3 regions of the Bacillus sp. CPT56D-587-MTF genome follow, and region 2 is predicted to be linked to each of the others. Evidence: riboswitches for the same ligand, from Rfam matches in the RefSeq annotation. Region 2 holds a riboswitch; each other region holds the start of a gene.
What was found. Region 2 has a riboswitch for lysine ahead of AC3WVZ_RS13680 (amino acid permease). Riboswitches for the same ligand answer to the same signal wherever they lie in the genome.
Positions count from the first base shown of each region.

Region 1: another riboswitch for lysine. It lies ahead of AC3WVZ_RS07725 (aspartate kinase); the one in region 2 lies ahead of AC3WVZ_RS13680 (amino acid permease).
Region 3: another riboswitch for lysine. It lies ahead of AC3WVZ_RS02585 (amino acid permease); the one in region 2 lies ahead of AC3WVZ_RS13680 (amino acid permease).

Region 1 is NZ_JBYTEF010000001.1:1,468,992-1,472,280, reverse strand. It holds gene AC3WVZ_RS07735 (DUF4166 domain-containing protein) at 1-337, opposite strand, end outside; gene AC3WVZ_RS07730 (DoxX-like family protein) at 342-1,250, opposite strand; lysine riboswitch at 1,444-1,630, shown strand; gene AC3WVZ_RS07725 (aspartate kinase) at 1,833-3,062, shown strand.
Region 2 is NZ_JBYTEF010000001.1:2,665,441-2,668,729, reverse strand. It holds gene AC3WVZ_RS13685 (iron-sulfur cluster biosynthesis family protein) at 1-31, opposite strand, end outside; gene AC3WVZ_RS13680 (amino acid permease) at 146-1,612, opposite strand; lysine riboswitch at 1,725-1,918, opposite strand; gene AC3WVZ_RS13675 (GNAT family N-acetyltransferase) at 2,239-2,688, shown strand; gene AC3WVZ_RS13670 (sulfite exporter TauE/SafE family protein) at 2,725-3,289, opposite strand, start outside.
Region 3 is NZ_JBYTEF010000001.1:492,804-496,092, reverse strand. It holds gene AC3WVZ_RS02595 (DUF3626 domain-containing protein) at 1-294, opposite strand, end outside; gene racE (glutamate racemase) at 405-1,235, opposite strand; lysine riboswitch at 1,437-1,618, shown strand; gene AC3WVZ_RS02585 (amino acid permease) at 1,766-3,190, shown strand; gene AC3WVZ_RS02580 (ABC transporter permease) at 3,251-3,289, shown strand, end outside.

The DNA of each region.
Region 1 (3,289 bases), 1.2 Mb from region 2:
TTTCGTTTTCATCCAATTGCATAACTGCATTAAAATATCTTTTCTTATTATGGAAATAAAAAGTACGGTTCCACCTTACTAATTCTCGTCCATATTCATCTCGCTCAGCTATGTTTTGTATCGTAAATGGAATTTCCTCTCCTCGTTCCGAGAAAAACATTCGAAACTTCGATGTAATTTTCAATATAAATTTCACGAAAAAAGAGCCACCGTAAATTTCATCCATTTTTCCTTCCCCTGTAAAACTATTCTCTTCTGTAATCGCATAACGCTTCTGCAATTCAGGATGAAGATTTTTATAGGTATCCCCTAATAATCGTTCATACATATTAGCCATACACTTATCCCTTTCTCGCCCTCTTGCAATTTTTCGCGCTTGGTAAATCGAAACTATTTATATAACCGACAATTGATAACCCCATTAGAAGAACATTTAATGTAATCGGATTAAACGGCCCTGTAAAGCTTGCAATATTCGTAAATCCTGCTGCTAACGTTAAAACTAGTAATACAATAATATGCAGTATAAATAATTTTCGTTTTATTATTGGCAACAGCCATACGACGCCGAAAATTATTTCTAACATCCCAATTATTTTAAGTATACATATACTACTTTCATTTGAACCGATTAATACAGAAAGCATCTTTACTTCTTCTAAATGAGTAAACAGTAGTTTTGGCACTATCCCTTGATATATCCATACAAAAGCAAATAAAAAACATACGAGCCAATACGTCATTGTTCTTCTAATTAGTAACCTAGGATGAAGCCCCTTTTCTAACCATAATTTTAAAGCATCAAAACTCCAAGCAGTCGCCCAACCTAATAACGGCCGAAATATATAGCAATCTATTACATTCCCTACATGACCAAATCTTGTATCATAATCATATTGTGTCTCAAAATGGATGTATTCTTTATTTGGCGTATACTTCCAATAACCACGTCCTATTTGAATAAGAGATAATGTATTATCCGTCCAAAATTTTAAAGAAGAAATTCTTTCACCAGTTTCTTTTCTTATTTCACCTATTGATTCCCCTTCTCCAGCTATTTCAAGCCCAAATCCAATCTTTGTTTTATACAAAAACTTCTGTGGTTCTCCTTCTTTTTTCTCTAAATACGAAATTTCAGTAAAGCGAGCATCCCGCTCTGTATGTATAGCTGGTTCTTGCGTATATTCCCATAATTTTCCCATCGTCGTGTTCATTTTTGTCGCAACATAAATAGGCTGTTTCCTTTTCATTCTCCCCACCTCCTATGCACTATAAGTTTAATGTACATGCAATGAATTTATTTTGCTACATTTTTCACAAACTTCCTCAGAAAAAAGAAAGAATTTTTAAAATATATATAAAACACTTGATTCCCCGAAAAATTTAAATTATTATAAAACAAATGTTACCAACAACTTCATAAATCAAACACTCTCGCCTAAAACGTGAGATAGAGGTTGCGATACTTATGAGTATTCTAATGGAGACACAGAGATATCTATGAACTTAGATGAAAGGAAGTATTGCCGAAATTGATAAATTTCTCTGCATTTATCAATTGGGGCTGTTTTCGAATAGAAACAGAACTGTCATATGTACAGACGTGTACGTATGAAGAGCTATCTACAAAAAAGAGATATCATTTTTTATGATATTCCTTTTTTGGCGGTTTTTTTATTAGCTCCGTTTTCTGTTTCCCTTTTCCTGTAACAGCACCATCCTCACTTATTTGAGATGGTGTTTTTTGTTTGTCTTTCTGGTAACTACAGGAGTATTGGGATTGATATATTTCCTAATCTATTCTTAAAAATAGACGAAAGAAGGAATTTGTAATGGAAACAATTGTTCAAAAATTTGGTGGCACTTCTGTCGGAAGCGTCGAACGCATTCAACATGTAGCAAATTTAATTATTGAAGAATATGAACGAGGTCATAGCATTGTCTCTGTCGTTTCAGCAATGGGAAAAAGCACAGATGAACTTGTCGCACTCGCTAACGCTATCACAGAAAATCCAAGTAAACGTGAAATGGATATGCTTCTATCTACAGGAGAACAAGTAACTATTTCATTATTAACAATGGCACTGCAAGCAAAAGGCTATCATGCAATTTCATTAACAGGGTGGCAAGCAGGTATTACGACAGAATCTGTACATAGTAGTGCACGGATTACTGACATTCATACAGATCGTATTCAATCTTATCTTGCTGAAGGTACGATTGTTATTGTAGCTGGTTTCCAAGGAGTCAGTGAAGATTTTGAAATTACAACGCTTGGACGAGGCGGTTCTGATACAACTGCTGTCGCATTAGCTGCTGCACTAAACGCAAAAAAATGTGATATTTACACAGATGTGACCGGCGTATATACGACGGATCCACGAGTTGTAAAAGATGCTTACAAATTAGATGAAATTTCTTATGACGAAATGTTAGAACTTGCAAACCTCGGTGCTGGTGTATTACACCCGCGTGCTGTTGAGTTTGCTAAAAATCATAATGTCATTTTAGAAGTTCGCTCAAGTATGGAACAAGAAAACGGAACAATTGTAAAAGGAGAATGTAACATGGAACAACAATCAATCGTTAAAGGTATTGCATTTGAAGATAATATTACACGCATCACAGTGAAAGGATTAGAACAAGGTTCACTTTCAACTGTTTTCTCTACATTAGCAGCGGCACATATTAATGTAGATATCATCATTCAAAGTATTACAAATGAAGGAACTGTTCATCTCTCCTTCTCCATCCATTCTAATGATTTAAGAGAAACATTAGAAGTATTGGAACAAAATCAAGAGGCACTTCACTATGAAGCAGTAGAATATGAAAATCATTTAGCAAAAGTATCAATCGTAGGATCTGGCATGGTATCTAACCCAGGTGTCGCTGCAAATATGTTCACTACTTTAAAAGAAGAAGATATTCATATTAAAATGGTAAGTACATCAGAAATTAAAGTGTCTGTCGTTATTGACCGCCTTCATTTAGTAACAGGCGTTGAGGCGCTGCATCAATCATTTATGGCGAAAATTGAGCCTTTCGTGCAAATGAGCTAATTTGATATGTTTAGTAACGCTTATAAAAAAAACATATTAATCTACTTCCTTCCTATTAAATAAAAAGCTATTCGTTAACAAGATGCTATATGATATATTAAAAAACACCTTGTCACATTTTCCTATACTGTGACAAGGTGTTTTTGACTGAAAGGAATTTGTAACTACTTAGTAGTATAATTATGAGGATAATTAAATAATAAACTTTTATACATAAGGAGATAAGA
Region 2 (3,289 bases):
CTTTTGCTTCATCAGTAATGCGAATGTTCATTGTATCCCAACCTTTTATTTATATTTCTTCTATTATGGCAAAAACAGGAGCAATAGGGAAGGAAAGAGGTTTGCAACAAAAAACGAGCAAACAAATTTGTTTGCTCGTTTCACTTTATTTTAGTTCACATTTATCAAGTGGAATCACTTTTGTTTTTTTCGTAAATTTATATCCTAACCATAGTACTAAGAAGAGTGGTAAACCGATGTAAGAAACGAGTACGCCATTCCAATCGATTGATTCACCCATAAATGCGCCGTAGTTTTGTCCTAAAATTACGATGATACAAAGTGTAAATGCGAAGATTGGACCAAATGGGAACCATTTTGCTCTATATGGTAAGTCATTTAAATCTTTTCCTTGTGCGATATACGCTTTACGGAAACGGTAATGACTAATTGCAATGCCGACCCAAGCGATAAAGCCAGACATTCCTGATGCATTTAATAACCAAATGTATACAACACCGTCACCGAATAAAGAAGCAATGAAAGCGATACTACCGACAATTGATGTTACGATTAATGCGTTAACAGGTACACCGCGGCTATCTAATTTACCAAGAAACTTTGGTGCTTTTCCTTGGCGAGCTAAATCCCAAAGCATACGAGTTGATGCATACATACCAGAGTTACCAGCAGATAGTACTGCCGTTAAAATAACAGCGTTCATAACAGAAGCAGCAAAGGCAACGCCCGCTTTTTCAAAAATAAGTGTAAACGGACTTACTGTAACATCACTTGCAGCAAGGCTTTCAGTTGTATAAGGAATTAATAAACCGATAACGAGAATTGCAAGGATATAGAATAAAAGAATACGCCAAAAGATTGAACGAATCGCTTTCGGAATATTACGCTCTGGATCAGAAGTTTCACCAGCAGCTACTCCTAATAGTTCAGTACCTTGGAATGAGAAACCAGCTGCCATAAACACACCGATAATTGCCATGATACCGCCGTTAAATGGTGCATCTGCAACAGTGAAGTTTTTAAATCCAACCGTTTCACCGCCCATAATTCCAAAAATCATCATGAAACCAACAATTAAAAAGATAATAATCGTAACTACTTTAATAAGTGCGAACCAATATTCAGATTCACCAAACCCTTTAACAGATAAGTAGTTTAAAAGGAAAATAATAGCTAAACATAATCCGCTCCAAATAAGAGAAGGGGTATCTGGGAACCAAAATTTCATAATTAATGTTACGGCTGCAAGTTCAGCAGCAATCGTAATTGCCCAGTTATACCAATAGTTCCATCCAAGTGCAAAGCCAAGTGATGGATCAACAAATTTTGTTGCATACGTACTAAAAGATCCAGTAACAGGCATGTAAGCTGCAAGTTCAGCTAAGCTTGTCATTAAAAAATAAACCATAATTCCAATTGCGGCGTATGCAATTAATGCGCCACCAGGTCCAGCTGTATGGATGACACCACCACTGGCAAGAAATAGTCCGGTACCAATTGTACCACCGAGAGAAATCATCGTAAGGTGACGAGATTTTAATCCGCGTTTTAATTCACCTTGTCCTTGTGTAGTTTGCGTTTTAGAGGTAGATTGATTTGTTGCGCTATTCATGTTCAACACTCCTTTTCTTGTAGGTTAGGAAGGAGCGGGGGAGAAAAATACAAAAAACCGCCAAAGGAATTTGGCGGAACGTTTCACAAATAACCACCCCATCATACCCTTCCGTTAAGATAGCACCCCACGTTTACACGGTAATTTTGTAAACGTGACAGTTCTGTTCCTTTCGGAGACAGCCCCAGCTCATATTTCCAGAGAAGAAATATAAACTTCGGCAACTTTTCCTTTCAAACGGAGTCAGCTGACATTCTCTGTGTCTCGTCCGTTTTACTATTAAAAGTCGCAACCTCTACCTCATCGGATTGATGAGGATTTATATATTGCTAAGATTTTTAATATATGGCAATTGTAATGACTTTCTGAATATATTGCAAGATATTTTGTTAGGAAAAGTCAAAGAATATCGGTTATTGTATAGGAAACGCTTGCAAAACTCCACCCGAACCTACTATTATGTAGCAATAAGCAAAGAAAAAATTGTTATACAAATGTTTCGCAAAAAATATTGAAAAACCCTCTAAATTAAAAGAAAATTCAGAAAAATATAATTCGACATTCATAATAAAGTCATATTATTTGTTATAATTAGGGTAACGTTTAAGCAAAAAGGGGAAATCAAAATGAAATTAGAAACAGAAAGGCTCTATATAGTGCCGTGTACAGAAGAGAGGATTCAAGTCGCTAACGAGCAAGGATATAATAGCGGTCCGCATATTGTAGGGCATGTAAAGAATGTAAAAAAAGATGCAACTTTATTACCATGGGGGGCGTGGTATGTTCTTCGAAAAGAAGACGATAGCGTTTTAGGTGATATTGGGTTTAAAGGGAAACCAAACGAGGATCAAACAGTAGAAATTGGCTATGGATTCATTGAGAAATATTGGAATCAGGGCTATGCAACAGAAGCTGTAAAAGAACTAATCGATTGGGCTTTCAAAACAGGTGAGGTAGAAACAATAATTGCAGAGACACTTCTAGATAATTATAGTTCGATGCGTGTTTTAGAAAAGTTACATATGAAGAGAGTAAATGCTACAGAAATGATGATTAATTGGAAAATAGAAAAATAAAAAATACCGCTCTAAATTGAGCGGTATTTTTTATAGTTATGGTAGCATTTGCTTCTGATCATTCGGATACTCAGCCGTTGACGTATTAGGACGATTGGAATGATTACGAACAGCAATGAAAATAGAAATAATAACGACAAGACCAACTGCAACGTAAGAAAGTGAAATAATAGTTGGATCCACTTTAAATGTAGTAAGCAGTGTACGAATGTTTGTAAAGATAATAAGACCACCAACTAATACGCCAAGTAAATGAGAAGGAACGATGCGAACTAGCCATGCCGCGATTGGTGCCGCTACGATACCACCGAGCATGAGAGAAAATACCCAAACCCAGCTTACTTGTTCCCAGCCAAGTGAGATGAAGAAGCCGATTGTTGCAGCGAGTGAAACAGGAAATTCACTCGTATCTACAGATCCAATAACTTTTCTAGCTTCATTTCCTCTTGCTAGAAGAACAGGTGTCGTAATCGGCCCCCAACCACCGCCACCAGTTGAATCAACGAATCCAGCGAATAAACCAAGCGGCACAAGTTGTTTTGCAGACATACGCTTATTTGAAGTGACAATTTGTTTTTGAATGATGAATCGTAATAAAATA
Region 3 (3,289 bases), 2.2 Mb from region 2:
ATAAGCAGATACGCTTCCATTAGATAGCAATGTTTCAAACTGACTTTTATATACTCCTTGCTCAAATAATGCTTCAGCAACACTTTTCTTACTCGAATCTAGTCTGTCTGGATGAAAGTGTAAAGCAATCCTTGCGTGAGATTTTAAATTAGCGACAGCCTCTTCAAATATTTCATCTGTAATATTAGACATTTTAAGTATATGATTAATCGTTGCGTTAGCCTCACGTTTTTCGTTCTCTGCATATTTTGAAATATACTCCAAAGCAAATAATTGAGATCTTGATAATTCCATAATCAAACCTCTCCTTTAATTAAAATGACCTTAATGATTTCAATTAAAAGCTTATTCTTTCCTTCTTATGAAACGAACCTAATTTATTTAAAAACGTAATTTACTAAATCTTAATTATGCATACACGCATTTTTCATAGGCAAATGTACACATTCTACAGAAATTTGATACCCTAGCCATCGCTCAGCAATATGTTCAAATGATAAAACAGATCCCGTTGTAAAAAAACGATGCTTCGGATTCAGATTGTCAGACAAAATTCCTTTGTGCTGTAAAATGGTGCTTAACTCTATCGCCGTTTCTTCTGCAGAACTAATAATCGTTATATCTTCTCCTAGTTCCTTTTTTATATAGGACTCTAAAAGTGGATAATGCGTACATCCAAGAATTAACGTATCTATATCTTCTTTCGTTAATGGAAGTAAAGCTTGTTTCACTTGCTGCGTGACATATGCTGTATCTTCTAATTGATTTTCTACAACTGTGGCTAAAGTCGGGCAAGCATAGCTATGCACTTCCAAATATGTATCCAGCTCGTGTAATGCTTTTTCATACATATTAGATTTTATCGTACCTACAGTTCCAATTACCCCGATTTCCCCTTTCTTTGTTACTTTAATTGCCGCTCTTGCTCCTGGATGTATAACGCCAATAACTGGAATGGAAAGTGCTTCTTGCAGCTCAGTCAATGCAGCAGCTGCAGCAGTATTACATGCTACGACTAGCGCTTTTAATGGAAACTGTTTGAGGAACTCAACCATTTCAAATACGAAAGATTGCACCTCCTCTACACTTCTTGGTCCATACGGGCAACGCTTATTATCACCAATATAATAAATGCTTTCTTTAGGCAATTGTCTTATAATTTCGCTCGCAACTGTTAATCCCCCAACTCCCGAATCTAGCACACCTATTACTGAATGTTTATGACATACAGACATTTACTTCATCCCCTTTTCAATCATCTAGCGCTAATAATATGTATTATATTACGAAAATTCAAATATCACATAACAACCCCTCTTACTTTTAATCACAAACTCTTCTCTATAATCTGATTATTACTATATCCATTGACGTATAAAAATTCATTTGTTACTCTTAAAGACGTTAATTTAATATTTAAATCCTCATTCGTATCTCGGTGAGGTAGAGGTTGCAATCATTAAGAGTATCATTTCAGGAGATGTAGTGGCATTGATGACGGAATGAGAAAGGAATGGTTGCCGAAGTAAGTCGTGTCCACCATGCACGCTTGCTGGGTCTGCATTTAATAAGTGCAGAACTGTCACAAACGTTTCGTTTGTGGAGAGCTATCGAGAGGTATGTCGTGGGTTTCTTATAAGATAGAAAGCATGTAGCGGCAAATTACGTGCTTTTTTTGTTTTGTTTGGGACTTCTCTTCCTGACTCAGGAAGACATACATATCTCCTCGCTTGACTTGGTTATACTAACTTTGGAGGTATTTTCTATGCAACAAAAAAAATGGGGCTTTTGGGTACTAACAGCTTTCGTTGTCGGTAACATGGTTGGCGCTGGTATTTTCATGGTGCCAAGTACGTTGGCACAAACAGCAAGCCCACTCGGTGTCACTTTAGCTTGGTTAACTACAGGGTTTGGTGTTTTAATGCTAGCTCTTGTTTTCGGTAATTTAGCAATTCGTCGTCCTGATTTAACGACAGGGCCACAAAGTCATGCATATGCTTTATTCTCAACACCAAAAAAGAAAAAAATGGCTGGCTTCAGTATGGTATGGGGATATTGGGTTGCAAACTGGGCAAGTAACGTTGCCATCATTACATCATTTGCGGGATATTTATCACTCTTCTTCCCAATTATGAAAGATACGCGACTACTATTTTCAATCGGCTCGTTTAACGTAGAAGTCGGAAAACTAATTACATTTACGATTTGTTCCATCTTACTTTGGGGAACTCATATTATATTAACAAACGGTGTAAGCGGAGCTGGAAAACTAAACTTCTTAGCAACAACAACGAAAGTAACTGGATTCCTTTTATTCATCGTCGTTACGTTATTTGCATTCGAAGCTTCTAAATTTGGACAATGGTATACACCGATGATTGATAAATCAGGGGCATCACACGGTCTTCTTTCACAAGTGAATTTAGCTGCTCTTACAACACTTTGGGCGTTTATCGGAATTGAATCAGCTGTTCTTTTATCAAACCGTGCTGTTTCTCCCAAAACGGTAAAACGCGCAACAGTTGCGGGATTACTTATTACAGTTGCCATCTACTTAGGAATCACAATTTTAACAATGGGTGTACTTCACGTTGATAAATTACAAGCTTCTGAACGTCCATTAGCAGATGCACTAAACGCTGCAATGGGTCACGGCGGCGGGAAACTGATGGCATTACTTGCTCTTACTTCCCTGTTCGGTTCTATCTTAGGCTGGATTTTATTAAGCTCAGAAGTACCTTATCAAGCAGCAAAAGAAGGTTTCTTCCCTTCCTTCTTCACAAAAACAAATAAAAAAGGAAGTCCAATTTACTCATTACGATTAACAAACATTATGTCGCAAGTATTCCTATTCTCAACATTATCAGGAACCATTGCGGAAGCTTATACATTCGTTATTACCGTATCGACACTAGCCTACCTCATTCCATATCTCGTTTCACCAATCTTCCAGTTAAAACTAGTCGCAACTGGTGAAACATATAAAAATGAAATGCGGGCAAGAATTACAGATGGCATAGTCGCAGTTATCGCACTTTGCTACGCACTATGGGTTATTAAAACGGGCGCATCCGATATAAAAACGTTCCTTCTCGGAATTGGTTTATTCGTAATCGGATTTGCTTTCTATCCATTAATGAATCGTGATCAGAAAAAAAATAACGAAAAGAAAAACGGGCAAGTTGCATAACGCAATTTGCTCGTTTTTTCTTTTGTAAAACATATATAATAGAACAAAGAGGTGAAAAACATGTCAATCGAATCGCTATGGAGCTGTCGCTTCCAACAA